3 regions of the Nocardia sp. NPDC049190 genome follow, and region 2 is predicted to be linked to each of the others. Evidence: riboswitches for the same ligand, from Rfam matches in the RefSeq annotation. Region 2 holds a riboswitch; each other region holds the start of a gene.
What was found. Region 2 has a riboswitch for cobalamin ahead of AB0B25_RS14180 (CbtB-domain containing protein). Riboswitches for the same ligand answer to the same signal wherever they lie in the genome.

Region 1 (9,961 bases), on a different contig from region 2:
CCTACTATCCGCCCGCGTTCAGCGCGGACGGTCGCGCGGTGCTCGCCGAGCTCTACCCCGACGCGATCGTGGCCACGGATGCCGATGCGGCGGTGCTCGGATTGAACGGCGTCTGCGACGGTGCGAACGTCTTTCTCAGCAGCCGTGCGACCGATCTGAGCGAAGCCCTTCGTGCCCGCGGCTACAACCCGGTCGGCATCGACCTGTCGGAACTGCTCAAGGCGGGTGGCAGCGTCAAGTGCTGCACCCTCGAAATCCACGGGGCGAGGACGAGTCGACGCGCACCGTGATGCGAAGTTACGACGGTGAGTGGCCGGCGGAAACATTGCGGTATTCGTCGCAGTGCCGAGGTAGGTGGTGTCGATACGGGCCTGGGGCGCAATGGTGTGCAGGTGACCGCGAGGACGCGCAATCGGTGGCCGGGAGATGGTGACTCGCGCGCGTCCTCTCGGTCAGTCGATGCGATAGCCCTCGTCGGTCGCGACGACGTCGGTGGCCGCGCCGCGAGGGCGGCCACAGCGGCGGTCGCAGCCGGACCAGTGTTGCCGACCGGCGACTGTGACCTCCGCCGAAGCGATCACTGGAATGTCCAGGATTCGTTGGTCGGCGCCATTTTTCAGCTCGGTGCGTTCGGTGCTGGAAGTGTCTGCCCCGACTGTGCTGTCAGCGGATGGCAGCACACGCCCCGAGTCGATCGCCGCCGTCACGTCGGCGCGGACATCGGTGTGGGATTTCGCGCAGCCAGGCTGTCCGGCACAGGCGCTGACCAGGTGCCAGGGCGAATCGGCGTCGAAGACCAGACCCATCGGCGCGAGTACGCGCACCACCTGTTCAGCGGCCCATTCCTCGAGGTCGGTAGCTATCAGGCCGCGCCACGGGGTGACGAAAACGGGGCGTTCTATGGCGGCCAGGAACTCTGCGGTACGGGCGGGTAAGGAACCGAGGCGCACGCCGGCGCCGAGGCTGATCAGACCGTTGTCCTGCTCCAGCCAACCGATCGGAACAACCTGTGCGGTAGTGAATTCGAGACGATCGTCGCCGGGGGACAGGCCGAGGAGATCGACCACACGCTCGCTGCCGTGCGCTATGTCACGCAACCGCCAGCGGCCGGGGTTGTCATCGCGCAGTGCCACGAACCCGTGGGCGGCGGCGAGCACGACCTCGGCCACGTCGGCGGCGTGGATCCGGATGCCGCTGTCCTCGCCGGCCAACAGCAGCGCGAACTCGTCCGCGCCGAGGGCATGCGCACCGATATCGGCGCCGAGTCCGCTGACATCACCACGGCCGTCATCGAGGGTGAACAGCGCCCGGCCGGGTAGATCGGCGAGGCGAGGCGCGGCCATCAGCTCGGTGTCCAGCGTGCGAACCAGTCCGTGCACGTCCGCCACGCCACCGATTCGTCCGGACAGTGGCGACGCGATGATGTTGCGCACCCGCTCGTGCGTGCGGCTGGGCAGTAGACCGACGCTCTCCAGTCGCGCCCACAGCGCCTCGGCATCGCCTATCCGGCGCAGTTGGACGTTGCCCCGTGAGGTGAGCTCGATGTTCCCATCGCCGAGGTCGTGCGCGGCCTCGGCGAGGACCTGCCATTGCGCGGGCTCCACTCGCCCCCCGGGCACCCGAATCCGCGCCAATGGCCCATCGGCCGCCTCATGTAACCGGAGCACGCCGGGACAGGAATCGGCAGCAGGTCGTGTCATAACTTCCTCAGCCTACGTGCCCCTGGGCCGGCCCTGGCCACGGCGACCGGCGAGTTCCCCACGATCCGGACGCCGAGTTGTCGACGTCGGGCTGGTTCGCGGGCTGTCGCGGAGCAGGCCGTTACCGATTTCGTGTCGAACCGGGATGGCCGACCTGGCTGAGGGAGGTGGCGCCGCGCTGCGATCGCCTGCGCAGGGGTGGCCGGCTTCGGCCCTACCCACCCCACGAGCTGTGTGCAGATCATCGACGACTTGCCGGCCGACCGGAATCGCGCGGTATGGCGGATACGCAGTCCGACTCGCCTGCGTATCCAGGTAGCATCGGCGTGCTCGGCGGACCACGAGGAAACCGGTGGGAATCCGGTGCGGTCGCGCCACTGTAGACAGCCAGACCCTCCCGGCGAGCAGCGAACCCCCGATGGGCGCGTCACCCAAGGAAGGCTGCCACCTGTGATTCTGCTGCTGTCCACGTCCGACACCGATCTGCTGAGCGCCCGCGCCAGCGGTGCCGACTACCGATGGGGTAACCCCGCTCGTCTGCTGGTCGACGACTTGCCGGAGGTGCTCGCCGGCGCCGATCTGGTGGTCGTGCGAATCCTCGGCGGCAAGCGGGCGTGGGAAGACGGGCTGTCGGCAGTGCGCGCCAGCGGCGTACCGCTGATCGCGCTCGGTGGCGAGATCGCCCCGGACGCCGAGTTGATGGAGTGCTCAACCGTGCCGGGGGGCGTCGCGGCCGACGCGCACAACTACCTCGCTGCGGGTGGCCCGGCGAATCTGCGTCAGTTGCACAACTTCCTCTCCGACACCGTACTGCTCACCGGATACGGGTTCGAGCAGCCGGTCCACCTGCCGAGCTGGGGCGCGCTGGATCGGCCCGTGGCGCCGGTCGAGGGTCCGACGGTCGCGGTGATCTATTACCGTGCACAGCACCTCGCGGGCAATACCGCGTACATCGATGCGCTGTGCACCGCGATCGAACAGGCCGGCGCGCGCCCGCTGCCGCTGTACTGTGCGTCGCTGCGCACCGCCGAGCCGGAACTGCTCACCACGCTGCGACAGGCGGACGCCCTCGTGGTCACCGTGCTGGCCGCCGGCGGTACCAAACCCGCCACCGCCTCCGCGGGCGGCGAGGACGAAGCATGGGACGTCGGTGCGCTGGCCGATCTGGACGTGCCCATTCTGCAGGGTCTCTGCCTGACCAGCGGCCGGGACCAGTGGGAGGCCAATGACGACGGCCTGTCGCCGTTGGACGTCGCCACCCAGGTCGCCGTGCCGGAGTTCGACGGCCGGATCATCACCGTCCCGTTCTCGTTCAAAGAGTTCGACGCCGACGGCCTGTCCACCTATGTCCCCGACCCCGAACGCGCGGCCCGGGTCGCGGGCATCGCCACCCGCTATGCCCGGCTGCGTCACATCCCTGCCGCACGCAAGCGCGTCGCTGTCATGCTGTCGGCCTATCCGACCAAGCACGCCCGGATCGGCAACGCCGTCGGCCTGGACACCCCGGCGAGCGCGATCCGTCTACTCACCGAAATGCGTTCCGCTGGCTATGACCTCGGCGAACCCGGCGAGATTCCCGGGCTGGCCGAACGCGACGGTGATGCTCTCGTGCACGCCCTGATCGCTGCCGGCGGGCAGGACCCGGACTGGCTTACCGCCGAACAGTTGGAGGGCAATCCGATCCGCATCGGCGCGGCGACCTATGCCGCCTGGTTCGACACCCTGCCGGTAGATCTGCGCGAAGCCGTCGTCGAGACGTGGGGGCCGGCACCCGGCGGGCTGTACGTCGACCGGTCGGCCGATCCGAACGGCGAGATCGTCATCGCCGCACTGCGTTTCGGCAACATCGTGTTGATGGTGCAACCGCCGCGCGGATTCGGCGAGAACCCGGTCGCCATCTACCACGACCCGGATCTGCCGCCGAGCCACCACTACCTCGCTGCCTATCGCTGGCTCAGCGCGCCGGAGGGTTTCGCCGCCGACGCGCTGGTGCACCTGGGCAAACACGGCAATCTGGAGTGGTTGCCCGGCAAGACGCTCGGCATGTCCGCCTCCTGCGGCACCGATGCCGCACTCGGCGACCTGCCGCTGATCTACCCCTTCCTGGTGAACGACCCCGGCGAGGGAACCCAGGCCAAAAGGCGCGCGCACGCCACCCTCGTCGACCACCTGATTCCACCGATGGCCCGTGCCGAAAGCTACGGTGACATCGCGCGTCTGGAGCAACTTCTCGACGAGCACGCCAACATCTCGGCGCTCGACCCCGCCAAACTTCCGGCCATCCGTCAGCAGATCTGGACGCTGATGCGGTCGGCGAAGATGGATCACGACCTCGGTCTCGCCGAACGCCCGGATGAGGAGTCCTTCGACGACATGCTGTTGCATGTCGACGGCTGGCTGTGCGAGATCAAGGACGTCCAGATCCGCGACGGTCTGCACGTGCTCGGCCAGGCGCCCACAGGCGAGAGCGAACTCGACTTGGTGCTCGCCATGTTGCGTGCCCGTCAACTGTGGGGCGGCGAGCGCTCCGTGCCCGGCCTGCGGGAAGCGCTCGGCCTCGACGAGTCCGGAACCGAGATGCGTGAGCGGGTTGACACCGTGGAATCCCTTGCCCGTGAACTCGTTTCGGGGCTGCAGGCGGCGAATTGGTCGCTGGACGTGGTCGACGGTCTCACCGCTGATGCCGAGGTCCGCCGGGTGCTGCGATTCGCGGCCACCGAGGTGGTGCCGCGGCTGCGACAGACCGGGGTCGAGATCGAGCGAGTGTTGCATGCGCTGGACGGCGGCTTCATTCCGGCGGGTCCGAGTGGGTCGCCGTTGCGCGGTCTGATCAACGTGCTGCCCACCGGCCGCAACTTCTATTCGGTCGACCCGAAGGCTGTGCCGTCGCGCCTGGCCTGGGAAACCGGCCAGGCCATGGCGGAATCGCTGTTGAACCGGTACCGGGCCGATCATGGCGAATACCCGCGGTCGGTCGGCCTTTCGGTGTGGGGTACCTCCGCCATGCGCACGTCCGGCGACGACATCGCGGAAGTCTTTGCGCTGCTGGGTGTCCGACCGGTCTGGGATGAGGCGAGCCGACGGGTCACGACCCTGGAAGTGATGTCGCTCGCGGAATTGGGCCGCCCCCGGGTGGATGTCACCGTACGGATCAGCGGCTTCTTCCGTGACGCCTTCCCGCATGTGCTGGCCTTGTTGGACGACGCGGTGCGCTTGGTCGCCGACCTGGACGAGCCCGCCGATGCGAACTACGTGCGCGCGCACGTAGAGGCCGACCTCGCCGAGCACGGTGATCAGCGGCGAGCGACCACCCGCATCTTCGGCTCCAAGCCGGGTACCTACGGCGCGGGCCTGCTGCAGTTGATCGACTCGAAGAGTTGGCGCACCGACGATGACCTCGCGCAGGTGTACACCACCTGGGGTGGCTACGCCTATGGCCGCGATCTCGATGGCGCGCCCGCTGCCGACGACATGCGCGGCGCCTACCGGCGAATCGCGGTGGCCGCGAAGAACACCGACACACGTGAGCACGACATCGCCGATTCCGACGACTATTTCCAGTTCCACGGCGGCATGGTCGCTACCGTACGAGCGCTGACCGGCAAGAATCCGGTGGCATACATCGGCGACAGCACCCGCCCCGACGCCGTGCGCACGCGGACGCTCTCGGAGGAGACCTCGCGAGTGTTCCGTGCCCGCGTGGTGAACCCGCGCTGGCTGGAGGCCATGCGCAGGCATGGCTACAAAGGCGCCTTCGAGATGGCGGCGACCGTGGACTACCTGTTCGGCTACGACGCCACGACGAATGTCATCGCCGACTGGATGTACGAGAAGCTGTCGGAAAGCTATGTTTTCGACGACGTGAACCGCAAGTTCATGGAGCAGTCCAACCCGTGGGCCCTGCACGGCATTGCCGAGCGGCTGCTCGAAGCCGCCGAGCGCAAGCTGTGGGAGAAGCCCGACCGGGCCACACTCGATCGACTGCGTCAGGTCTATCTCGAGACCGAAGGGGAATTGGAATAGCTCTGAATTCGACCCCAGACTTTTCGGGGCGACGCCGAAATATTTGATCTTGCAAGGTAATTCGATACTTTCAGCTCTCGACATCGGCGCGTCGAGCGCGCATCATTAGGGATGCTCCACCGCCGTTCTCGGGGAAACGACATAATCGAATCGGCTGGATGATCGGGAAATCTCATGAAGCTCAGGAAACTGCTGGCGACCACAGTGCTGACCATTGCCGCCACCGGTGTCACGGCGGCCACCGCCTACGGCCAGGCCGAGGTGTCCGACCAGGTGATCGGCGGCATCGACCACGGTATCGCTTACACGGCCGCCGTCGCGCCCGATCGGTCGAGCGCGACGGTCACCGTGACCTCGGGAACGTTCGCGGTGACGTCGGGCGCCATGGTGACGGTCCATGCACCGGACGGTGCGGTGGTCGCCACGGTGCCGACGACACTGCAGACGGTGGCTGGTCAGCAGGTTCGGGTGACGCCGGAAGTCGACGCGGCCGGGACCACCTTGACATTGACCCCGGTCGGGGCCGCGGTCCCGGAACCGGGTGCGCCACAGTTCATCGGTGACGCGGGTACCACCGTGGCAGGTGTCTTGATCGGCTGCGCCGTCGGCACGCTGATCGGTCTGCTCTTCTTGATCGTCGGGTTCCTGCCCGGCTGTGTGATCGGTGGCATCATCGGCGGTATCGCGGGCGCCAACCAGTAGCACGGCGCGCCCGAATCGCGCCGCGGTGGTCGGACCGTGTTCGTCGGGTTACCGGAAGGCTAACCGGCCTGTGTCATGCATGGCTCGACCACGAAATCGAGCCCGAAGTTGTTCAATGTCACCGGCAGCGGAGCATTCGGTGCCGGCTGCGGTGCAGACCGCAGCCGGAACTCCGCCGTGGTGAGCAGGTGCGCGAGCAGTGTGCTCGTGACGAACAGCACGAGGTTGCGGCCAGGGCAGTCGGCCGGGCCCGCGCTGAACGGGACGAGTTGCGGATACTGCTCCGCGCGGCCGTCGAGCCAGATATCCGGAACGAACTCGTCGGCGAAGGGAAGCAGGTCGGGATCTCGATGGAATGCCGGGACCGCGATCATCAGCGCGGCACCGGCCGCGATGGTGAAGCGTTCCTCGTCGTCACGCCACTGTGTGTCGGTAGTGATGTCGCGCAGGATCGTCGGTGTGGTCGGCCACAGCCGCACCGACTCGAGCACGCAGGCCCGCAGATAGCTGCGCAGGTCGAGGCGATCCGCGTCGGCGGCGTCGGCCAGCGCCCGGGCGGCCTGCTCGGGATGGGTGGTCAACACTGCCAGCGCTCGGCTCAGCGCCATACCGGCGGCATCGAAGGCGAACAGCCAGTGCGGGATCTGTCCGACCGGGTCCGTCGCGCCGGCCGCGGGCACAGCGGCCAGCGCACCGGCCAGACTGTCGGGCTGCGCGGACTCGACGTAACGGTACAGACGATTGGTGAACAGGTCGCGCCGCCTACGGTGCGCCGGGGCCAGGAATGACCAATTGCCCGCCGAGCGGAGCCGCCCCAGTTCGTCGGTGAGCGTGGTGTCATCGCGGCCACGGTCGCCGAGTACCAGTCGTCGCACCAATCGCCACCACTGGACGGTGAATTGCGTCGCGTCCATGTGCCCACGGTGCAGCGCCGACACGACCAGGTCCCGCGCCTCGTCCGCGATGATGGCGGCGAAGGGCAGGGCGAGCCGATGCAGCGGCTCGGCGGTGTCCAACGCGGCTTCGTTCAGGGCTCGACGCTGGGTTCGGATCGGGCCGTCGGACAACAACACACCGTGTGGCTGGAACTGACGCAGCGCGGCACGTTTCTCCCGATTGGCCGGGTGAAACGGCATCGGTGAGTCGGCCAACACCCGACCGACGTCCTGCGGGTCGAGAACCACCACGATCCGACGTCCCGGCACGACGAGTTCGACCGGGCCGGATCCGAATTCGCGGCGCAGCTGACGCATGCGCTCGATCACCCGGGAATCGGCCTTGGTGTGCTCGAGCAAGCCCATCACCGGCCGCCTCCGCGCGATGACCCCGGACGCGACAGAGGCGAATCCGAGATCCGCCAATGCGGCCGCCGCGGACACCCCCACCAGCCGGTGTTGGCGGTTCTCTGTCATACGGCCTCCTCCCGGAGCACTGTGGTCGACACGGTGTCGACGACCGGGCAGATACCCGGTGCTGCCCACCTGAAACCGCGCGGTGTGCACAGTGTGCCGGCTGCCTGCCTCATGCCGTCGGGGATAGCAGCCAGGAGGGTTGCCGGCCTGCCGAGCGGCTGGACCCTGTGGATCGAACACTTGCTGCGGAGTGCGCGGGAGGAAACTATCCGACCGTGTGCCGGCCGGACGTCAGAAGTTCGAGGAGCGCCGTCCTCAGTTCGGCGGTGTCTTCTCGCCCACCACCGCGGCCTCGATGGTGTCGAATACGGTGAGCAGCCGGTCCAGTGCGGTGACCTCGATCGGCCGTCGCGCCGCGTCACTGGGTACCACCCGTAGGCCACCGGGCCCGGTCGCCTCCGATGCCGCGAGCAGGACGCTGAGGCCGGCGGAGCCGAGAAATCCCACGTTCGACATGTCCACGACAACAGTGCGCGGAGTTTCGAGGAGGGCCTGCTCGAGCGCCGACTGCAACTGCGGTGCCGATGCCATATCGATCTCGCCGTGTACGGTCACGATCAGGACGTCGCCCGCCGATCGCGCCTGGACCTCGAGCGCCCGCGGTGAGCCTTCGGCACTCACCGCGCACCTGCCATGGCTGCGGCGCACCATCCGGTCACGTGACCGCATACGGATTGCGCTCGGTCCGGGCGCTCGGTCCCACTTCTGCTCCTCGGGCCGTAATACGCCACTTCAACCTCCGCTGCGTGTCGAACCTCTTGCGCTCTCGAAACGGCGCAGAAAATAAGGCATTCCGCGGTCAACTTACCCCATCGTGTCCGAGGCGATCACTCGTCGCGCCGCCATACGCGTTGACCGGCACGGGTGTTCGCTCGCGCCGAAATGGAATAGGCCACGGGAAACCGGCGATCGCGTGTCCGGCGGGACAGATCCGCCGCCGACGGATCCGCTGTGCGGCTGGCTGGCCGCCCAATGTGTGAGATGCGGTGAATCGGGTACCGCTGGACACACGACGTCGACGCAGCACTCGTCCGTGTGGCGCTATTGAAGCAACGGAGGTCAATGTATGGCGAACCGAGGTCGCCGCGCGCCCGCCCCGCTGGAGCTGACGTTTTCCGCCGAGCCAACTCGACTGGCTGCTGTGCGCCGTGCGCTGCGCACCTGGCTGGCGTGCTGTGAGATCGGGGGAGAGGACGCGTGGACTGTGCTGATCGCCGCTGACGAGGCGTGCGCGAACGCTATCGAGCACGGCCACCGGGGCAGGGCCGGCGGCAGCGTCCGCCTCCATGCCTCGACGATCCGGGACGGGGTGCACCTCACCATCAGTGACAACGGCCGATGGCGGCCGGTCACGTCCGCGCCCGACAACCACCGTGGTCGCGGGCTCGAATTGATGCAGGGACTCATGAGCCAGGTGCATGTCGAAACCGGCGACGCCGGGACCGTTGTCGACATGCGCGCGCACTTCGCGCGACCTGGTGCTCCTCGCCCGGTGTCGGCGGTGTAGTTCGGTGCCGGCAGCGGACTCCGACCTGCTCCGATGTCGACGCCATCACCCGCGCCGCTCGGTCCAGCCGGAACGACGGCGGCCGGCCCGACCAGATTTCCTCGGCCGGCCCGGCCCTGCCGCTTTCGATGAACCGACCCAGCTCAGCAGTTTGTCGAAGCAAAAACTGCCCTGTCGCAACCAGGGACGACGACCTCGCCGTGCGCGACAAGGCAACGGTGCCGACCGCAGCTCAGGGCCCCGGCCGAGTGGATCATCGCCGCTGGCATACTGAGCGCGAACGAACGCGATGCTCCGCTCGCGGGAGGTGAGGGCGAATCATGATCGCCACAGGTTGCCGGACACCGGCTCATTCCCCAGCAGGGGGCAGCCGATGAGCGCAGTTGCCTTCCTCAACATCGGCATGCACGGTCACATCAACCCGACACTGCCGGTCGCGGCCGAGCTTGTCCGTCGTGGCCACTCTGTTACGTACCACACGACACCCGCGTACGCCGAGGAGATCGCGGCCACCGGTGCGCGAGTGTTCCTCTACGCCGGGGACGAGATACCGCTTTCCGGCCCGCCGACGGCGGTCACGCTCATGGAGCAACTTGCGCGCACGGCGGTACAGGTGC
Region 2 (9,961 bases):
AAGCGGCTCGGTGGCGCGGGCGAGGTGGACAAGCTGGTCGGGTTGGCTCCGCCGTGGCAGGGTTCGAATGCCGGGGGCTTGGCCGAGCTCGCGGAGTACAGCGCCCGCATGGGCGCCAAGCCGGCCTTCGACGCCATCGCGGGGTTTGTCTGTCAGGCCTGCGGTCAGGCTGTCCGGGGATCGGATTTCGTGCTCGCGCTGAACTCCGACGGCGTCTACCACCCGAGCGTGACGTACACGAACATCGCGACCGGTCTGGATGCATCGGTGGTGCCGTACACCTCCGGGCTGGTTCCCGGGCCGAACGTGACGAATATCGTCGTCCAGGACGGCTGCACCGCGGACCACTCCGACCACGTGGGCATGGCGGGCAGTCCGAGGGCCGCCGCCTATATGCTCAACGCCCTCGATCCCGCGCATCCGCGCCCGGTACCCTGTGGTTATATCGCGCCGTTCGCCGGGTGACCGCGGGTGGCGGGCCGCACAGGCAGTGGCCGTCGGGCATCGCTGTTCGCTGAGGGCAAAACCTGGTTGGAAACGAATACCGCAATCCTCACGTTATGAGTGAATGACCGTGCTGTCGCCGGTCGGCATAGGGTGGACTGGCGGCGGCAACATTCCCCGCCAACTAGAGTGGAGGCGGGGGACGCAACCCCCGGGCTTCATGGCAGGTTGACGCCCACGGTTGTTACACAGCACACTGCGGCGTCTGTTGCCAGAATGTCGGAGCAGGAGAGTGAGGGAGCGATGTTCGAGAGGTTCACCGACCGCGCGAGGCGTGTCGTTGTCCTGGCCCAGGAAGAGGCCCGGATGCTCAACCACAACTACATCGGCACCGAGCACATCCTGCTGGGGCTGATTCACGAGGGTGAGGGCGTCGCGGCCAAGTCGCTCGAGTCGCTCGGCATTTCCCTGGAAGGCGTACGCAGCCAGGTGGAGGAGATCATCGGCCAGGGCCAGCAGGCTCCGTCCGGTCATATTCCGTTCACCCCGCGCGCCAAGAAAGTGTTGGAGCTGAGCCTGCGCGAGGCGCTGCAGCTCGGTCACAACTACATCGGCACCGAGCACATCCTGCTGGGGCTGATTCGCGAGGGCGAGGGCGTGGCGGCCCAGGTGCTGGTCAAGCTGGGCGCCGATCTCAACCGCGTGCGTCAGCAGGTCATCCAGCTGCTGTCCGGGTACCAGGGCAAGGAGCCGGTCGAGTCCGGCTCGCGTGGTGAAGCGGGTACCCCGTCCACCTCGTTGGTGCTCGACCAGTTCGGCCGAAATCTGACCCAAGCCGCGCTCGAAGGCAAACTCGACCCGGTCATCGGCCGGTCGAAGGAGATCGAGCGGGTCATGCAGGTGCTCAGTCGCCGCACCAAGAACAACCCGGTGCTGATCGGCGAGCCCGGTGTCGGTAAGACCGCCGTGGTCGAGGGCCTCGCGCAGGCCATCGTCAACGGCGAGGTTCCCGAGACGCTGAAAGACAAGCAGCTCTACACCCTCGACCTGGGTTCCCTGGTCGCGGGCAGCCGGTACCGCGGTGATTTCGAAGAGCGCCTGAAGAAGGTGCTCAAGGAGATCAACACCCGGGGCGACATCATCCTGTTCATCGACGAGCTGCACACGCTGGTCGGGGCGGGCGCCGCCGAGGGTGCGATCGACGCGGCGTCGATCTTGAAGCCGAAACTGGCTCGTGGCGAGCTGCAGACGATCGGCGCCACCACCCTCGACGAGTACCGCAAGTACATCGAGAAGGACGCCGCACTGGAGCGCCGGTTCCAGCCGGTCCAGGTGGGCGAGCCGACCGTCGAGCACACGATCAATATCCTCAAGGGCCTGCGGGACCGCTACGAGGCGCACCATCGGGTATCCATCACCGACGGCGCGCTGGTAGCCGCCGCGACGCTGGCCGACCGCTACATCAACGACCGGTTCCTGCCGGACAAGGCGATCGACCTGATCGACGAGGCGGGCGCGCGGATGCGGATTCGGCGGATGACCGCTCCGCCGGACCTGCGCGAGTTCGACGACAAGATCGCCGACGCGCGCCGGGAGAAGGAGTCCGCGATCGATGCGCAGGACTTCGAGAAGGCCGCACGGCTGCGGGACAAGGAGAAGCAGCTCGTCGCCAAGCGGGCCGAGCGCGAGAAGCAGTGGCGCTCAGGTGATCTGGACGTCGTGGCCGAGGTCGATGACGAGCAGATCGCCGAGGTGCTCGCCAATTGGACCGGTATCCCGGTGTTCAAGCTCACCGAGGAGGAGACCACCCGTCTGCTCCGCATGGAGGACGAGCTGCACAAGCGGATCATCGGTCAGGAGGACGCGGTCAAGGCGGTCTCCAAGGCGATCCGCCGTACCCGTGCCGGTCTGAAGGACCCGAAGCGGCCATCCGGCTCGTTCATCTTCGCCGGGCCGTCCGGCGTCGGTAAGACCGAGCTGTCCAAGGCGCTGGCGAACTTCCTGTTCGGCGACGACGACGCGCTCATCCAGATCGATATGGGCGAGTTTCACGACCGTTTCACCGCCTCACGCCTGTTCGGCGCCCCTCCGGGCTACGTCGGCTACGAGGAGGGCGGTCAGCTCACCGAGAAGGTGCGCCGCAAGCCGTTCTCGGTCGTGTTGTTCGACGAGATCGAAAAGGCGCACCAGGAGATCTACAACACGCTGCTGCAGGTCTTGGAGGACGGCCGCCTCACCGACGGTCAGGGCCGGACCGTGGACTTCAAGAACACGGTGCTGATCTTCACCTCGAACCTCGGTACGTCGGATATCTCGAAGGCCGTCGGTTTGGGCTTCACGCAGAGCAACGCCGAGGGTTCGAACTACGAGCGGATGAAGCTCAAGGTCAACGATGAGTTGAAGAAGCACTTCCGACCGGAGTTCCTCAACCGCATCGATGACGTCATCGTGTTCCACCAGCTCACGACCGACCAGATCGTGCAGATGGTGGACCTGATGATCAACCGGGTCGAGAAGCAACTGAAGAACAAGGACATGGCGCTCGAGCTCTCCGAGCAGGGCAAGGCGCTGCTGGCCAAGCGTGGCTTCGACCCCGTGCTCGGTGCCCGGCCGCTGCGCCGGACCATCCAGCGTGAGATCGAGGACCAGCTGTCGGAGAAGATCCTCTTCGGCGAGATCGGCCCCGGCCAGACCGTCGTCGTCGATGTCGAAGGCTGGGATGGCGAGGGCTCCGGTGAGAATGCCAAGTTCACGTTCACCGGCAAGGCGAAACTCACCAAGGCTCCCAGTGCGGAGAAGCCTGAAGTCGTGCTGACCGGCGCGGCCGAAGGTCCCGTCGAGTCGGCGTCTGGCGAGTAAGTCATACGACGAAGGCCCGTGCACACCGAAACGGTGTGCACGGGCCTTTTCGTGTCCTGTGCCGAATTGCGCGGCGCTCGGAAGACCGACCATGGCCGCCGTAGTGCCGGCCGCCCTTCTACTGGCCGTGGATCAGCGCGACTGCTGCCATCGGCCGACCGCCCGTTCTGTTCCGGTGCGCTATTGCTTCGCGGGCTGGTCGGATGCGGTCGGCTGCCCCGCAGCATGGTGGTGCAGCGAGCTGTTCGGCGCCGTCGGTTTCTGCTCCACCGCGTGCGCGGGCAGTCGAGCCGCGACTCGGAATCCGCCGCTCGGGCGCGGGCCCGCCGTGAGTGCGCCGCCGAGCGCGTGCGCCCGCTCCCGCATGCCGATGATGCCGTTGCCGCCGCTCGTGCCAGACCTGGGCGCCGGTGCTCCCGTAGGCCGGGCGTTGTCGACGGTGATGTCGATCGAATCCGCCGTGTAGCGCACGGTCACCGTGGCGTCGGCGCCCGGCGCGTGCAGTACCACGTTGGTCAGCGACTCCTGGATGATCCGTGCTGCCGCCGCATCGATCACGCTGGGCAGCGACTGCGGAGTGCCGCGAACCTGGGCGTCTACCGTCAGGCCGGTCGCGCGGGGGAGTCGCAGCAGCTGGTCCAGGTCGTCGATGCTCGGCGTGGGAGAACGTGGTGCCGGTGTGGGTTCGGCGACTCCACCGCCCCGTCCAGGACGGTTGTTCGCGGTCGAATCTCGTTCGCTCGCTACCGATTTGTTCCGGGCCGGTTCGGGGCTGTGGCGGGTGCGCCGACGTCTGTCCCGCTCGTCCACGGGGGAGTCGCGCGTCGGTTCGTCCGGTGTGGTCACTGTTGCGGAATGGATCGTGTGCAGCAGCGAGTGCATGTCCGCCAGCGCATCGCGGCTCGCGGTCTTGATTGCCGTCAATGCCGACTCCGCCTGCTCCGGTTTCTTGTCGAGCAGTTCCAGTGCCACCGATGATTGCACGTTGATCACCGAAAGGTGGTGTGCCAGACCATCGTGCAACTCGCGCGCGAGGGCGAGACGTTCTTCGCCGTTGCGCCGTTCGCGCCACGCCACCTCATCCCTGCGGGTGGCCTCGGCCTGCTGCCTGCGTGCGACGAAGACCGCCTGGCGCTGCCGAACGACCTCGGCCACCAAGAGCAACACGGCCAGGCATGCCATCAGCGCGAATACCTGCCACACGGTGGCAGTTCGGCCCAGCAGCGCGGGCAGCGGCCAGATCAGAGTCAGGGCGCAGAGTGGGACGAGTGGGTAGGTCCACCAACGGGACCCGGTGCTCGCGGCAGTGAGAAACGCGGTGACCAGCGAGACGAAAATCGGCACGTCCCCGTAGCCGAGCAGGACATAGGTCAGGCACACCGCGAGGGTGACCACGAATACCGGCACCGGGTACGCCCGCCGCCAGATCAGTGCCACCGGCCCGGCAAGCAACAGCAGATAGCCGACGATATCGAGAGACCGCACTCCGCTCTGCCCCATGTTCGCGAACGTGCCCCCGACCAGCTGAATCGCGGCCACAACAAGCGCGACTCCCTGGTCCGAGCCGACCGAACTCCGATCCGTCATCCCTGCCACCCGCACCCCCGTAGCCTATGCGGCTCGGCAATGTTTCGAGGCCCGCCTCGAAACGTATTTCTCGGATATCTTGTGCGGCGCTGCCCGTCGGCATTGCTCCGCGGCGTTCCGCGGTATCGGCGCGACCGGCCTCGGCATGTCATCGACGAAGGCCAGCGCGGGCACCGTGTTCGCGCTGACCTCGAGGCGTCGTGCCGACCAGGGCGACGAATCCGCAGCGACCCGAGCACGACCGCGGTGTGGTCGGACGTGGCCCGGATTTCGCTTGGTGTGTGCTGGATTGCTGAGGTGAGCTGGCGCGGGCGGAGGGGCCGATGCGGGGCGGAGCGTCCGGAGGGTTCGTGCGGTTCGGGAGATGCGCCGGGGCGAACGACATACCGGTGCGCTGAAGCGGGCCGACCAGGGTAGGTTCGAGCTGAATCGTCACACATCATCGGCGAAAGGACCGTGATGCCCACACGTACCGCTCGTACTGCTTGGACCGGCACTCTGCAGGAAGGTTCCGGACAGGTTGAGCTGGCCAGTTCGGGGGTCGGCAAGTACGACGTGTCGTTCCCCAAACGTGCGGCGGAGGATGCCGACGGCACCACCAGCCCGGAGGAACTGATCGCGGCCGCGCACTCGTCCTGCTACGCGATGGCCCTCTCGGCGCAGCTCGGTAACGCCGGCAGCACCCCGGAGAGCCTGGATGTCACCGCCGACGTGACCCTCGGCCCCGATCCGGCAGGCGGCTTCCGGATCAGCGGAATCAAGCTGACGGTCCGCGGGCGCGTCCCTGGCGTCGATGCCGAGGCCTTCCAGGCCGCCGCCGAAGCCGCCAAGGCCGGCTGCCCCGTGAGCAAGGCACTCGCAGGCGTCGACCACATCACCCTGGATGCGGCCCTCGCGTAGTCCGCGCAGTTGTTTGGTTCTTCGCACACTCCGTAGGTGTGTGAGGAGCCATGCGGAAGTGCGGAGAATCAGCGAGAGTGGCGGCCGCGCCGAGCGGGTGCAGCGGGCTGGATGACGATCAGGACGGCATCTTCCTCGCCTAGTTGGATGGCAGGCGCTGTCCGGCCTCGGCCTCGTTCGCGAGCAGTGCGACGGCGAGACCGGACGAACGCGACCAGAATGGTGTGCGGCGACGGGCTGCGCTGTCCGCGCGCAACGGTACGGACAGAACGAAAAGGTAGTGCCGGCCATAGCACCGACACTGCCTATCGCAATCCGGACGCCGATCAGCCTGTGGTAGCGACCGAGTCTCGTACCGGAGCGGCGGTGCGCGTCGCGAATTCGGTGAGGGCGGCGAAACCGAGGGCCAAGGCAGCCCATAGCGTGGCCGTCTCGGCCAGCGAGGACACCCGGAACTGCCACAGCAGAGTGGCGGGGAACTCGGCGCTCACCTCGTTGACGCCGGGCAGCAGGATGTAGCCGAGCGTCGTCACCGAGACCAAGCCGACGACGCCCCCGATCAGCCGCACCGTGAACAGTTGTCCGCGCAACACCTTGAATACGGACACCGCAACGGCGACGGCCACGATGCCGAGCAGCACCGCCGCCACCCAGAGCAGGGTCCGTTCGTTGATGGTCTCCGGATCACCCACGGCGGGTGGGTTGGCCGGGTATTTGAAGAACGGCACGGCGACGATCGCGAGCCAACCGCCGGCGCCGAGCGCCAGGGCGAGATTCGGCCCGGGCAGCGTGGTGTAGCGCCGCGCGACATGCGCGACCGAGGCGTAGATGGCGCCTAGGGCGAGGCCTGCCAACCCGAGTGCGAGGAATTGCCCCGCCTTTTGCCCGGTGCGGCTCACCAACGGCGCTTCGTCGTCACCGTGCGAATGCACGCCTGCGTCACCGTGCGAATGCACGCCTGCGTCACCGTGCGAATGCACGCCTGCGTCACCGTGCGAATGCACGCCTGACGGTTCGGAATCCGCGCTGTGCGCGTGTTCGCCCGCGGAGTGGGCTTCTTCGATGGCGATCGCGGCGTCGACCTTGGGCTCGCCGACGAAATAACCTACCGTCGCGGCCAACAGCCCGGCGATCAGGCCGGCGAGTAGACCGCGCACCAGCAGGGACGTGAGTGAACCGGTCAGTGGCACGGAAGCCCCAGCAGGTGGCGTCCGTCATGCATCAGTTCATGCAGGTACATCCCGCCGCGCGAGATGGCGCCCTGATCGAAACCGACCAGGTACAGCGTGAGCAGTGCGAGAAGAACGACACCGACCGTGACGAGCACGGTGGCCAGGGAATCGGTTGCCCGGCTGGGTGAATGCGCGATGGCCATTCGAGTCCTCCTTGGGATGCGCGTCCCATCGGGTGGTGGCGCGACGGTGCCGGTGTCTGGCTCTCCGGCGCCGGTTACCCGATGCACGGAATACAGTGGCGCGACCGCTCCGGAATCACACCGGAATTACCACATCACCATCGCGTTTGTCTCTCGAACTGTGACACCTGTGGACGTCCGACGTCAATAGGATCGGGACGCCCGTACCACGGCGTCGGGCGAGTCGCCGGGCAGAGCGCGCTGCCCGGCGGTAGGTATTCGGTGTCAGTTCGCCGGCTTCGCGGCGACGTCGAGTACGACCTCGAACTCGAGCAGCGAGGCGCCCGTCGAGACCGGCTTCTTACGCTCGCCCGCGTGCGCCTCGCGTGCGGGTCCGTCCCGCCAGGCCGCGAAGGATTCCTCCGAATCCCACTGGGTGACAACGAAGTACCGGTTTTCTCCGGCGACCGGGCGCAGCAGCTGGAACCCCAGGAAACCCGGCGAATTCTCGACCGCGTGCGCACGATGGGCGAAACGCTTCTCCAGCTCTGGGCCCGCGCCCTCGGGAATCTCGATCGCATTGATCTTCACAACAGCCATGGGATCCAAGCTAGCGGTTCGCGCCGAGTTGCCGCTCGGGGACTCGTATTGTCGAACCGATGTTGCACGACGAGGGCGGAGCAGGCGCGCCGATCCTGCTGCTGCACGGACTGATGGGCAGCGCGCGCACCTGGCGCGATCAGCTGGACTGGCTGCGCGAGTACGGGCACGTCTACACCTTCGACTCGGCAGGTCACGGCAGGCCCGCCCCCGACGAACCGACTACCGAGGCGTTCGTGGCGGATCTGGCCGCGGGCACGGTGGAGATCACGGAGCCGATGGTCCTGATCGGCCATTCGATGGGTGCGCTGCACGGCTGGGTGTTCGCCGCGACGTACCCCGAGCGGGTGCGTGCGCTGGTGATCGAGGACATCGCACCGGATTTCACCGGCCGTACCGCCACGGACTGGGCCGCGATGATCGAGGCATGGCCGCAGCCGTTTCCCGACGCCGAGGCCGTGCTCTCGTTTTTCGGCCCGGTCGCTGGGCGGTACTTCCTGAGTTCGTTCGAGCACGGGTCGGATGGATACCGGCTGCACGGCTCGGTTGCCGCTTTCCGCGAAATCTCCGAGGAGTGGGGCACCCGCGACTTCTGGCCGCAATGGCGGGCGATCCGGGTGCCCGCCCTGCTGCTGGAGGGCGAACACGGCATCACCCCGGCAGGGCAGATGCGGCAGATGGCCGCCGCGCACCCGGATGCCGACTACGTGCTGGTCCCGGGCGCGGGTCATCTGGTGCACGACGACCAGCCGGAGCGCTACCGGGCGGAAGTCGAGCGTTTTCTCCATCGGGTATTAGGCGGCTAGCCTGTCGGCACGACGAGCCGTTGTTCGACTTTCGGTGTGTTGCCGGTCGCGCGACCGTCCGTTGTTATCCGGTTCTGTGGACCGATCGGTCTGTTGTCAGGCTGGGCACGCGCGGGTGGCTGGGCCGGTGTCGGTGAGGCGGTTCGTTCAGCCGGTGCGAGTGGCCAGGCCGCCGTTGCGCACGGGTGTCGGTCATCCGGTCTCCGTGGCGAGCCCGCCCTCGCCCGCGAGCGCGAACAGCCCATCGGGGGTCTGTTCGATCAAGCCGTCCACCAGCAGCGAATCCAGGGCGCGATCGCGCTGGCCGGAGTCGCGGGTCCAGGCGAGATCGAGGCGCATTCGTTCGACCGGCCCGCTGGCGGCGCGCAGCACATCCAGTAGGCGACCGCGCGCCTGCCGGTCGGTGCCCTCGTACTTCTGGGTGCGGCGGACTACCTCGGTCACCGGGCGGCCCGCGTCGACCCAGGCGCAGCGCGGCAGCGGGCAGCGCGAGCACCCGGGGGTGCGTGCGGTACACACAGTCGCCCCGAGTTCCATCAGAGCCGCCGAGAACACCGCGGCGTGGTCGATCCGGCGCGGCAGCAGGGCTTCGGTCTCCGGCAAGTCGCGCGAGGACGGATTCCCCGCCTCCGCGCGCCCGTGCACGGCCCGGGCGACCACTCGGCGGACATTCGTATCGACTACCGGGACCCGCTGGCCGAACGCGAAGCACGCGACGGCCCGTGCGGTGTACGCGCCGATCCCGGGCAGACCGAGTAGTATATCCACCTCGTCGGGCACCGCGTCACCATGCTCGACCGCCAGGACTCGGGCGCACTCGTGCAACCGCAGCGCGCGGCGCGGATACCCGAGTTTGCCCCAAGCCCGCAGCACCTCGGCCTGCGAGGAAGCGGCCATGGCGGAGGGGGCCGGCCAGCGCGCCACCCACTCCCGCCAGATCGGTTCGACGCGCACCACCGGAGTCTGCTGCAACATGATCTCGCTCATCAGAATCTGCCAGGCGGTGACACCGGGTCGGCGCCACGGCAGGTCGCGCGCCGTCTCCTGATACCAGTCCACCAACATGTCGGCGTCGATACCGTTGCGTGCGCCGTTCTGCACTGTCCTCACTATTCCTGTCCTACTGCCGCAGTCGCTATTTGCCGACCTGTAACCGACCGAACTCGCTGGTAGCACCCGTCACGTGCACAATGGTCGGTATGCCTGATTCCAACCCGATCAGCGCCTGGAAGTCCCTGCGGGAGGGCAACGAGCGCTTCGTCAACGGCGAGCTGCTGCATCCTAGCCAGGGTGCGGCCCACCGGGCCACACTCGTCAGTGGCCAGCATCCGCACGCGATTTTGTTCGGTTGCGGTGACTCGCGAGTCGCGGCCGAGTTGATCTTCGACCAGGGGCTCGGTGACATGTTCGT
Region 3 (9,961 bases), on a different contig from region 2:
AGGCTCCCGAGGACGGTACGCACATCACTGTCATCGGCCGCATCACCAAGGCCGAACTGCGGCCGATGCGCAACCGTCGCGGTTCGCTGCTGAAAGTGGTTCTCGACACCGGTTCCGGGCGCGGCGTCGACGTCACCTTCTTCCACGGTGACAAGGTGAAATACGTTGTCCGCGAGGGTCTCCGGGCGATGATGTCGGGCACCGTGACCTATTGGCGTCCCGGCCATTGGAACCTGAGTCACCCCGGTTACCTGATGCTGCCCGAGGCCGACGGTGGCGACGAATCGGTCGGCGCACTCACCAGGGTGCGTGGTGGCGGCGACTTGCGCGGTCTCGCACAGAGCGCGCAAGGCGCGGGCGGAGTGGACAGCTCGTTCATGGAACGGGAGTTCATCCCGGTGTATCCGGCGACGGCGAAGGTGCAGAGCTGGGACGTCCTCGCGTGCGTTCGTCAGGTGCTCGACCAGCTCGACCCGATCGAGGACCCGCTGCCGGAGCAGGTCAGGGCCGAACGCGCGCTGCTGCCGGTGTCGGACGCGCTGCGCCTGATCCACCTACCCGACCGCAAGTCCGACATCGACCAGGCCGAACAGCGGCTGCGTTTCGACGAGGCATTGGCCTTGCAACTGGTGCTGGCCGAGCGGCGCCACGAGGTGTCCGGCCGGGCCGCGCGGGCCTGCCCGCCGCGCACCGACGGCATCGCCGCCGCGTTCGACCGGCGGCTGCCGTTCGAACTCACCGCGGGCCAGCGGCAGGTGGTCGGCGAGATCGCCGCCGATCTGGCCCGCACGCAGCCGATGCATCGGTTGCTGCAGGGGGAGGTCGGTTCCGGTAAAACGATCGTGGCCCTGCACGCCATGCTGCAGGTGGTCGACGCGGGACAGCAGTGCGCCCTGCTCGCGCCGACGGAAGTGCTTGCCGCACAGCACTACCGGTCGCTGCGCGGCATGCTCGGCGAACTGGGCGCCGCGGGCGAGCTCGGCGCGGCCGACAACGCGACCCGGGTGGTGCTGGTCACCGGGTCGATGACCGCGTCGGCCAAGAAGGCCGCGCTGCTCGAGGCGGTGACGGGGGAGGCGGGCATCGTGATCGGCACGCACGCGCTGATCCAGGACAACGTCGACTTCTTCGATCTCGGCATGGTGGTGGTCGACGAGCAGCACCGTTTCGGTGTCGAGCAGCGTGACGCCCTGCGCGCCAAGGCCGCGGCGGACAGCGCCCCACACTTGTTGGTGATGACCGCGACGCCGATCCCGCGCACGATCGCGATGACCACCCTGGGCGATCTGGAGACCTCTACGCTGACCGAATTGCCCAAGGGGCGTTCGCCGATCACGTCGAAGGTCGTGCCACGCAGGCGGCATCCGAATTGGGTCGACCGCGCGTGGGAGCGGATTGTGGAGGAGGTGGGCGCAGGCCGCCAGGCCTACGTGGTGTGCTCGCGGATCGGCGAGGACGAGGAGAGTTCCGGTAAGTCGCGCGATCGGCGGTCGAAGCCGGGCGACGACGCGAAAGAGGGCCCGACCACGCAGGCGGTACTCGACGTGTTCGAGATGCTGCGCGCCGGCCCGCTGTCCGGCGTTCGGGTCGGCCTGCTGCACGGCAGACTGCCCGCCGACGAGAAAGACCAGGTGATGCGCGCGTTCAACGACGGATCGGTGGACGTGCTGGTCTGCACGACGGTGGTCGAGGTCGGCGTCGACGTGCCGAACGCGACGGTGATGGTGATCGTCGACGCGGACCGGTTCGGCGTCAGCCAACTGCACCAGTTGCGCGGCCGGATCGGCCGGGGCGAGCATCCTGGCCTGTGCCTGCTGGTCACCGATGCCGCGCCCGGCGGTTCTGCGATGGCGCGGCTGGACGCGGTGGCCGCCACCACCGACGGTTTCGAACTGGCGGTTCTCGACCTGCGTACCCGCCGCGAGGGCGACGTGCTCGGCGCCGCCCAGTCCGGCACCGCCCGCTCACTGCGCCTGCTCTCGCTGCTCGATGACCTCGATGTCATCACCGCCGCCCAGGAATTCGCCCGCGACGTGGTGGAAGCCGACCCCGGCCTGCGGCAGCACCCCGGCCTCGCGGGCATGATGCACGCCGCCGTCGACTCCGAACGCCTGGAGTATCTGGCCAAATCCTGACCGAGGATCTCCGCCGCGCGGCTCATCGATCGGTCGACGGTCCACGGACCTTCGCCCACCGCGTTCGGCAGTGGGGCGGGCGTGCACTCGCTGCCGGCTACGCCTGTCTGTGATGGCCTTGGGCGGCACCTGTTTTCGACGCGTCGTCGCGGAGTTGCTCCAAGCGTCGGCAGCTCTGAAACGATTGAGCCTGCCGTCGATCAGCGGTACGTTGCTCACCGAACCGACACGCAGGTACTGGGCGGGTCCAGCCGTCGCGAAAATCGGGAGTCCCATGGTCGACAAGCCGTTCGGGCGGCGAACCTTGTTGCGTGGTGCGGGTGCGCTCGGCGCCGCGGCACTCGCACTGCCGACGGCGAGTTGTGCCGACGATGGCGACGCGCTGACGTTCTTCTTCCAGGCCAATCCGGAAGAGGTGAAAGGTCGGACACGGATCATCGACGAGTTCCAGCGCAGACATCCTGACATCAACGTGCGCACAGTATTGTCCGGACCGGCACCTATCTCATGCGGCAGTTCTTCCGCGCTCTCCCCAAGGATCTCGAGGAAGCGGCGGTCATAGACGGCTGCTCACCGTGGCAGATCTACTGGCGGATTCTGCTGCCCAACGCCAAGCCCGCGGCCATGGTGCTCGCGGTACTCACCTGGGTCAACGTGTGGAACGACTTCCTGTGGCCGCTGGTGATGGTGCAACAGAAAAGCATCGGCACACTCACTCGGACTGGTCTGGATGCGAGGCCAATACGTGTCCAAGTGGCCGGTGCTGATGGCAGCGTCGATACTGATCCTGCTGCCGCTGGTCATCGTGTACGCCATCGCCCAACGAGCATTCCTGCGCGGAATCGCCACAATGGGACTCGGTGGACGCTGACAGCAGCCCACTCGCTCGCTGAACGCAGTGCCATGGCTGTTGTGATCCCGCATGACGACCGCCATTCGACGGCGCTCGTGCGAAGGCTCCGCGCAGAGTGGGCAGCGGTGGTCTGTTGGATGTGGACGGAGACACCGGGTTCAGCGTCCGCCGCGGGGATAGGGGAGGTCGGTGCTGGTGTTCTCGTTGACCGCGAGTGGGCTGCCGACGTGGGGGAAGGCGCGTTGCGCGCATGCGGGGCGTTCGCAGACCTTGCAGCCTGCGCCGATCGGTACAGCCGCGGCCGGATCGTCCGGCTGCAGCCCGGCCGAATAGACCAGGCGCTCGGCGTATTCGATATCGCAGCCGAGGCCGATCGCGAAATTCTTCGTCGCGGTGCCGAACCCGTGCGGTGCGGTCATGGCGGTGCGGGCGATCCACAGATAGCGCCGTCCGTCCGGCATCTCGGCCACCTGGGTGAGGATCCGGCCGGGGTGCTCGAATGCCTCGTGCACCACCCACCGCGGGCAGCTACCGCCCACGCGGGAGAAGTGGAAGGCGGTGGCGGACTGACGCTTGGAGATGTTCCCTGCGCGGTCGGTGCGGACGAAGAAGAACGGAACGCCGCGCTGCCCCTGCCGCTGCAGGGTGCTGAGCCGATGACAGATCGTCTCGAAGCCGACCTCGAAACGCAGGCCGAGCAGGTCGATGTCGTAGTGCAGTTCCTCGGCCGACCGCAGAAATCGTCCATAGGGCAGCACGAGCGCACCGGCGAAGTAGTTGGCCAGTCCGATGCGGGCGAGGGTGCGGGATTCACCGCTGAGCGAGGGGGTTTCGGCGAGTACCCCGTCCAGCTCGGCACGGTACAGCAGGGAGGCCAGGGTGGCGCCGATCTGGAACGCGCGCTGGCCGGGACGCAACCGCCTGGCCAGGGTCAGCGTGCGACTCTCCGGGTCATAGTGCCGTTTCGGGATGGTCGGGTCCGCGCCGTCGCCGCGGACGAGAACCGTGACCCCGGCTCGTTCTTCGGCTATTCGGGCGAGTTGGCGGTCCAGCGAGCCGATGGAGAGGCCGGAGTTCTCGAACAGTTGCTCGGCCGCGATATCCAGTTGCGGGATGTGGTTGTGGTGGTCGTAGAAGAAGTCCCGGACGTCCTCATACGGCATGGGCAAGCCCGGCGCGCCCGCGGGCGCGGACACCCGTGCCGACAGCAGGTCGAGCTGATCGGTCGCGGCGCGGAGTCGCCGGTGTATCGCCACGACGATCCTGGCGACCTCCGGCTGGCGGGTCGCCAGCTCTTCCACCTCGGTCAACGGCGCGGCGTGTCCGCCTGCGGTGTCCACCAGCACCTCGTGCAAGTCGGACATGAGGCGCGCGTCCGAATCGGTGGCGAAGAACTGGACGTCGAGGTCGAAGGTGGAATTGAGTTTGAGCAGTACGGGAATGGTGAGCGGCCGCTGGTCGCGTTCGAGCTGATTGAGGTAACTGGGCGACAGGTCCAGCGATTTCGCCAGGGCTGCCTGGGTCAGCCTGCGCTCTTCGCGCAACCGCCGAAGTCGGGCACCCGCGTACATCTTGCGCACGTGCACGATGGTAGCTGTGCGAATTCGCAATCATCGCAAAATGGCGAGTTCTTTCCAAAGGAATGTACTTCTGCACGGTCTTTCGCGGGGACTGCTGTGCGTAGCATGCGAAGTGGGCGGTTATCTCGCGGACTCGCCCGCGTTGATCCGGCCGTTGCCGGAGTGCTCCGGCGTGTCGCGGCAGGACCGCGTGGTCAGCCACCGCGCGGTGCGGTCGATCCGTAGGTATCGGAATGATGCCTCGGCGCATCCCTTCCCTGCCGGGTGATTACTTGCTTCAATCTGGGGCTGGCGGACGACGCGGTCCGGCCTCCTCTCGGCAGCAGGAAGTGAGCCAAATCAATGTCGACCCCGGATGAAGTCGTACGCGCGATGTGCCGCAGCTGGTCGGACCCCGATACCGATCCCGATCGGATCAGCGCGTATTTCGCCGAAGACGCCGTCTACCACAACATCCCGATGGAACCCATCGTCGGACGCGCCGCCATCCGCGACTTCATCGCGGAATTCCGTGCCACCTTCGATGCCATCGACATCGACATCCACCACCAGGTGGCTGCTGGCGCGGTGGTCATGAACGAACGCACCGACACCCTGCGCGGCGCGGACCGTGTCACCCCGCTGCGGGTCATGGGTTTCTTCGAGGTCAGCGACGGCGTCATCAGCATCTGGCGTGACTACTTCGACATGGCCGCCATCAACCGCGCCTTCGACGGATAGTGCGGATCAGTCGAGCAGCGCGTCCTCATCCTCGGCGGAGCAATGCGGCAAGCACAGCTCCTGCTCCAGGACGGTTCAGCCAGTTCAGCCGACGATCTCGGTTCTTCGCGTCGGCGGTCGGTCGGCATGGCATCGGAAGCTGCTCGGCCGCAGCGACATCGGTGTCCGGCAAAAACATGGTGAGGTCGGGAACCGAATCGGGGGAGTGCGCGTCGAAAGAGGTGAGTGGGGAAGATAAGTCGCGCACTGCGTGCAAGGAGGGGTTACCGATGGAACGTTGCTCCGGGTGTCATACCGCCTGGCGGAGGGGAATGCGTTCGCGATCGCGGATTCTGCCGGTGACGCGGCGGGAGGAACCGTGTGAGCGGTATACCTCGCGGCGACGCCAGGGTACCCGGCCCGAACCGGAATCCGGGTGAACGCCACCGGGCCGATTCAGCGATCGGCGCCCCCGCGGAATCCGCCGATCCCGAGGGGGCGCCGATCATCGATCACCTGGACGGATTCAGCGCACGGCTGCCGCTGCGGCGACCATGTTGCGCAGCGATGCCTCCACCTCGGCGGGCCCCCGGGTCTTCAATCCGCAGTCCGGATTCACCCAGAGCCGTTCGGCGGGCACCGCTTTCAGTGCCGCGCGCAGCGACGTGGTGATCTCCTCCACGCTGGGCACCCGTGGCGAGTGGATGTCGTACACCCCAGGTCCGACGCCGAGGTCGAAGCCCGCGTCGTTGAGATCGTCGAGCACCTCCATGTGTGAGCGCGCCGCTTCGATCGACGTGACATCGGCGTCCAGTCCGGCGATCGCGTCGATCACCTCGCCGAATTCCGAATAGCACAGGTGGGTGTGGATTTGGGTGGCATCCGACACCCCGGAGGTCGCGAGCCGGAACGACTGCACCGACCACTCCAGGTACGCGGGCTGATCGGCCGTGCGCAGCGGAAGCAGTTCGCGCAACGCCGGTTCGTCGACCTGCACGATCCGGATGCCCGCGGTCTGCAGATCCACCGTCTCGTCCCGGATCGCCAGCGCCACCTGGCGTGCCGAATCACCCAGTGGCTGATCGTCGCGCACGAACGACCACGCGAGAATGGTCACCGGACCGGTCAACATTCCCTTGACCGGCTTGTCGGTAAGTGACTGCGCGTAGCCGATCCACTCGACGGTCATCGGCTCCCGTCGCGCCACATCGCCGAACAGGATCGGCGGGCGCACGCAGCGGGTGCCGTAGGACTGCACCCAGCCCTGTTCGGTGGCCGCGAACCCGTCGAGTTGCTCGGCGAAGTACTGCACCATGTCATTGCGCTCGGGTTCGCCGTGCACCAGCACGTCCAGCCCCAGCTTCTCCTGCAATGCGATGACATCCGTGATCTCGGCGCGCATCCGCCGCACGTATTCGGCCTGGTCGATCTCGCCCGTGCGCAGCGCGGCCCGCGCCAACCGGATCGCGGAGGTCTGCGGGTAGGAACCGATCGTCGTCGTGGGCAGTGCGGGCAGTCGCAGACGATCGCGCTGCAGTTCGCGGCGCAGCTCGGCGGGCGAACGGCGGATCGACTCCGGCCCGAGCCCGGCCAACCGGGCCCGCACCCGCGGATCGTTCAGCCGCGGATCGGAGTGCCGAGAGTCCAGCGCCGCACGCGCCGCGGCCAATTCGGCGTCGATCGCCTCGGTCCCTTCGCGCAGCCCGGTCGCGAGCAGACCGACCTCGGCCACCTTCTCCGCACCGAAGGCCAACCACGACCGCAGCCGCTCGTCCAGCCGGGTCTCGGCGGCCAGTGTGTAGGGCACGTGCAGCAGCGAGCACGAGCTCGAAACCGCCACGTGCGCAGCGCATCCCAACAGGGTGCCGAGGGTCGCCAGGCCGCGGTCGAGGTCGGTGCGCCACACATTGCGGCCGTCCACGATGCCGGCCACCAGCAGTTTGCCTGCCAAAGCCGGCACCGCCGCCACCGCGGAAACGTCGGTGCCAGCGGTGAAGTCGATCGCGACGCCCTCGATCTCGGTGCTGGCCAGCGCGGCGAGTGCGGCATCCGGGTGCCCGAAGTAGGTCGCGACGAGGATCGCCGGGCGATCGGTCGCCGCCGATAGTTCGGCGTAGGTGGTGTGTACCAGATCGATCTCGTCCGCGCTGAGGTCCATGACCACTACCGGCTCGTCGAGCTGTACCCACTGCGCACCCTCGGCGGCCAGCAGACGCAGCAGCTCGCGATATAGCGGGAGCAACTCGGTCAGCCGAGACGCGACGTTGCTGCCGGTCGCCTTCGCCAACTTCAGGAAGGTGATCGGCCCGACCACGACCGGCCGCGCGGGCACCCCAACGGCGACGGCCTCGCGCAGCTCCGCCAAGAGCTTCGCCGGGTGTAGCGAGAACTGGGTTTCCGGTCCGATCTCCGGCACCAGGTAGTGGTAGTTGGTGTCGAACCACTTCGTCATCTCCAGCGGTTCGACGGTGTCGGTGCCGCGCGCCGCGGCGAAGTACCGGTCCAGCGGGTCGGTGATCCCAGCGACCCGCGGTGGCAGCGCGCCGAGCAGGACAGCGGTATCGAGCACCTGGTCGTAGTAGGAGAAGGTGCCGACCGGAATCGAGTCGAGACCCGCGGCGAGCAACTCGGTGAGCTGGGCGTGCCGGAGGTCGCGTGCGACAGCGTGCAATTCGTCGGCGCCGATCCGGCCCGCCCAGTAGGCTTCGGTCGCTCGCTTGAGTTCACGGCGCGGCCCCACCCGAGGTAGCCCGAGAACTGTTGCGGTGAACGGCTTCTGATGTGAAACAGTCAACGATGTTTCTCCATTGCTGAGGTCGAAAACCATCGCCATACGGGCAGGCGGAGAACCATGCGACATGCCGGAGAAATTCCCGGCGGGGGAGCCCGACACGTCAGCGCTGGCGGTCCGCGCCCAATCCACGAGGCGGTGGCCGCCGGGTACGGCGTACCCGGCACGGCTGGCAGGTCTTCGGACTCGCTGGCACCGGCCGGATGGCCGACCTACTGGCCGTCGCTTCCCAAGTCGCGGAGCCTTCCGGCTCGTGAACTCAGTGCCTGGTGACGGCGGTCGTTCCTGCATACCGCTGCGGGACAGTCCCGGATTCCCACCGGGTTCCCTCTCACCCGCCCGGGACGTCTCCGCCCGAACGAGTTCGACTCCGTCGCGCGACGTCGGGGCTCCAACTCGTCGTGCGCCGGTGAACCAGCTGCGCCTTCAGCATAGGACGCGCCGCGCCGCTCGTGGGCGACCGGCCGGGATATCTGCTTGTCGGCGCGAGCCGGCGTCCAGAGAAATCCGCGATGTCGAATCCGGAATTTCCCGGACACCGAGATTCGATCCTCCGAACTCGTCGTTGGCACGACCTAGGGGTGTCAGCATCGATGGACGCCGCTCGGGCAGGGCGTGGACCGCTGCTCGTACCACTCGTCGGCAGGCGTGTGGCGCGTGGTGGTCCCGGGCCTTGGCTGGAGGTCGAGCGGCGCGCGATTCGCCAGAGGTGTCCTCCAGGTAACCATGACTTCGCGGTGGAAGCGGTCGGTGTGCGGAATGCCGCGAAGGGGCTTCTGTGTCGGTGCTGTACATGGCGCCGGGTACCTTAGGTCAATGTTCTCGAAAGTCTTGGTTGCCAACCGTGGCGAGATCGCCATCCGGGCCTTCCGCGCGGCCTACGAGCTCGGCATCGGGACGGTCGCCGTGTTCCCCTACGAGGACCGCAACTCGGTCCACCGGCTCAAGGCGGCCGAGTCTTATCAGATCGGCGAAGCCGGCCACCCGGTGCGGGCCTACCTTTCCATCGACGCCATCATCGAAGCGGCCAAATCGGCGGGTGCGGACGCCATCTACCCGGGATACGGCTTCCTGTCGGAGAACCCGGACTTGGCGGCGGCCTGCGCTCGCGAGGGCATCACGTTCATCGGCCCGTCCGCCGAGGTGCTCGAACTCGCGGGTAACAAGGCCCGCGCCATCGCGGCGGCCAAGGCGGCCGGTCTGCCGGTGTTGCGGTCCAGTGCGCCCTCGGCGGATGTGGACGAACTGATCGCCGCGTCGCACGAGCTGGAGTACCCGATCTTCGTCAAGGCGGTCGCGGGCGGCGGCGGTCGTGGCATGCGGCAGGTGACCGACGCCGCGCATCTGCGCGAATCGATCGAGGCGGCCGCGCGCGAGGCCGAATCGGCCTTCGGCGACCCCACCGTCTTCCTGGAACAGGCAGTGGTGAACCCGCGCCACATCGAGGTGCAGATCCTGGCCGACCAGCACGGCAACGTGATGCATCTGTTCGAGCGGGACTGTTCGGTGCAGCGCAGGCACCAGAAGGTGATCGAACTCGCACCCGCGCCGAATCTGGATCCGGCGCTGCGTGAGCGCATCTGCGCCGACGCGGTGGCCTTCGCGCGGCGGATCGGCTACAGCTGCGCGGGCACCGTCGAGTTCTTGCTCGACGAGCGCGGCAACCACGTCTTCATCGAGATGAATCCGCGCATCCAGGTCGAGCACACGGTGACCGAGGAGATCACCGACGTCGACCTGGTGCAGTCGCAGTTGCGCATCGCCGCCGGGGAGACCCTGCAGCAGTTGGGTCTGAGCCAGGACTCGGTCACGATCCGCGGCGCCGCGTTGCAATGCCGGATCACCACCGAGGACCCGACCAATGGATTCCGCCCCGACACCGGACGGATCACCGCCTACCGTA

Region 1: linked by a shared signal. The riboswitch ahead of cobN (cobaltochelatase subunit CobN) and the one ahead of AB0B25_RS14180 (CbtB-domain containing protein) in region 2 are both predicted to bind cobalamin.
Region 3: linked by a shared signal. The riboswitch ahead of metE (5-methyltetrahydropteroyltriglutamate--homocysteine S-methyltransferase) and the one ahead of AB0B25_RS14180 (CbtB-domain containing protein) in region 2 are both predicted to bind cobalamin.

The regions. Positions count from the first base shown of each region.
Region 1 covers NZ_JBEZDE010000010.1:106,365-116,325, forward strand. Annotated here, with positions in the region: gene ddaH (dimethylargininase) at 1-290, shown strand, start outside; gene AB0B25_RS11675 (precorrin-3B synthase) at 453-1,700, opposite strand; cobalamin riboswitch at 2,005-2,136, shown strand; gene cobN (cobaltochelatase subunit CobN) at 2,151-5,723, shown strand; gene AB0B25_RS11685 (hypothetical protein) at 5,898-6,425, shown strand; gene AB0B25_RS11690 (cytochrome P450) at 6,485-7,837, opposite strand; gene AB0B25_RS11695 (STAS domain-containing protein) at 8,093-8,458, opposite strand; gene AB0B25_RS11700 (ATP-binding protein) at 8,904-9,344, shown strand; gene AB0B25_RS11705 (macrolide family glycosyltransferase) at 9,718-9,961, shown strand, end outside.
Region 2 covers NZ_JBEZDE010000013.1:75,272-85,232, reverse strand. Annotated here, with positions in the region: gene AB0B25_RS14205 (lipase) at 1-465, shown strand, start outside; gene AB0B25_RS14200 (ATP-dependent Clp protease ATP-binding subunit) at 748-3,303, shown strand; gene AB0B25_RS14195 (histidine kinase) at 3,484-4,890, opposite strand; gene AB0B25_RS14190 (OsmC family peroxiredoxin) at 5,350-5,790, shown strand; gene AB0B25_RS14185 (CbtA family protein) at 6,117-6,980, opposite strand; gene AB0B25_RS14180 (CbtB-domain containing protein) at 6,971-7,165, opposite strand; cobalamin riboswitch at 7,195-7,349, opposite strand; gene mhuD (mycobilin-forming heme oxygenase MhuD) at 7,430-7,744, opposite strand; gene AB0B25_RS14170 (alpha/beta fold hydrolase) at 7,804-8,550, shown strand; gene AB0B25_RS14165 (A/G-specific adenine glycosylase) at 8,743-9,615, opposite strand; gene AB0B25_RS14160 (carbonic anhydrase) at 9,750-9,961, shown strand, end outside.
Region 3 covers NZ_JBEZDE010000007.1:53,968-63,928, reverse strand. Annotated here, with positions in the region: gene recG (ATP-dependent DNA helicase RecG) at 1-2,135, shown strand, start outside; partial or broken gene AB0B25_RS08805 (sugar ABC transporter substrate-binding protein) at 2,410-2,631, shown strand; partial or broken gene AB0B25_RS08800 (carbohydrate ABC transporter permease) at 2,631-3,006, shown strand; gene AB0B25_RS08795 (short-chain fatty acyl-CoA regulator family protein) at 3,147-4,568, opposite strand; gene AB0B25_RS08790 (limonene-1,2-epoxide hydrolase family protein) at 4,911-5,288, shown strand; gene metE (5-methyltetrahydropteroyltriglutamate--homocysteine S-methyltransferase) at 5,794-8,061, opposite strand; cobalamin riboswitch at 8,231-8,404, opposite strand; gene AB0B25_RS08780 (pyruvate carboxylase) at 8,875-9,961, shown strand, end outside.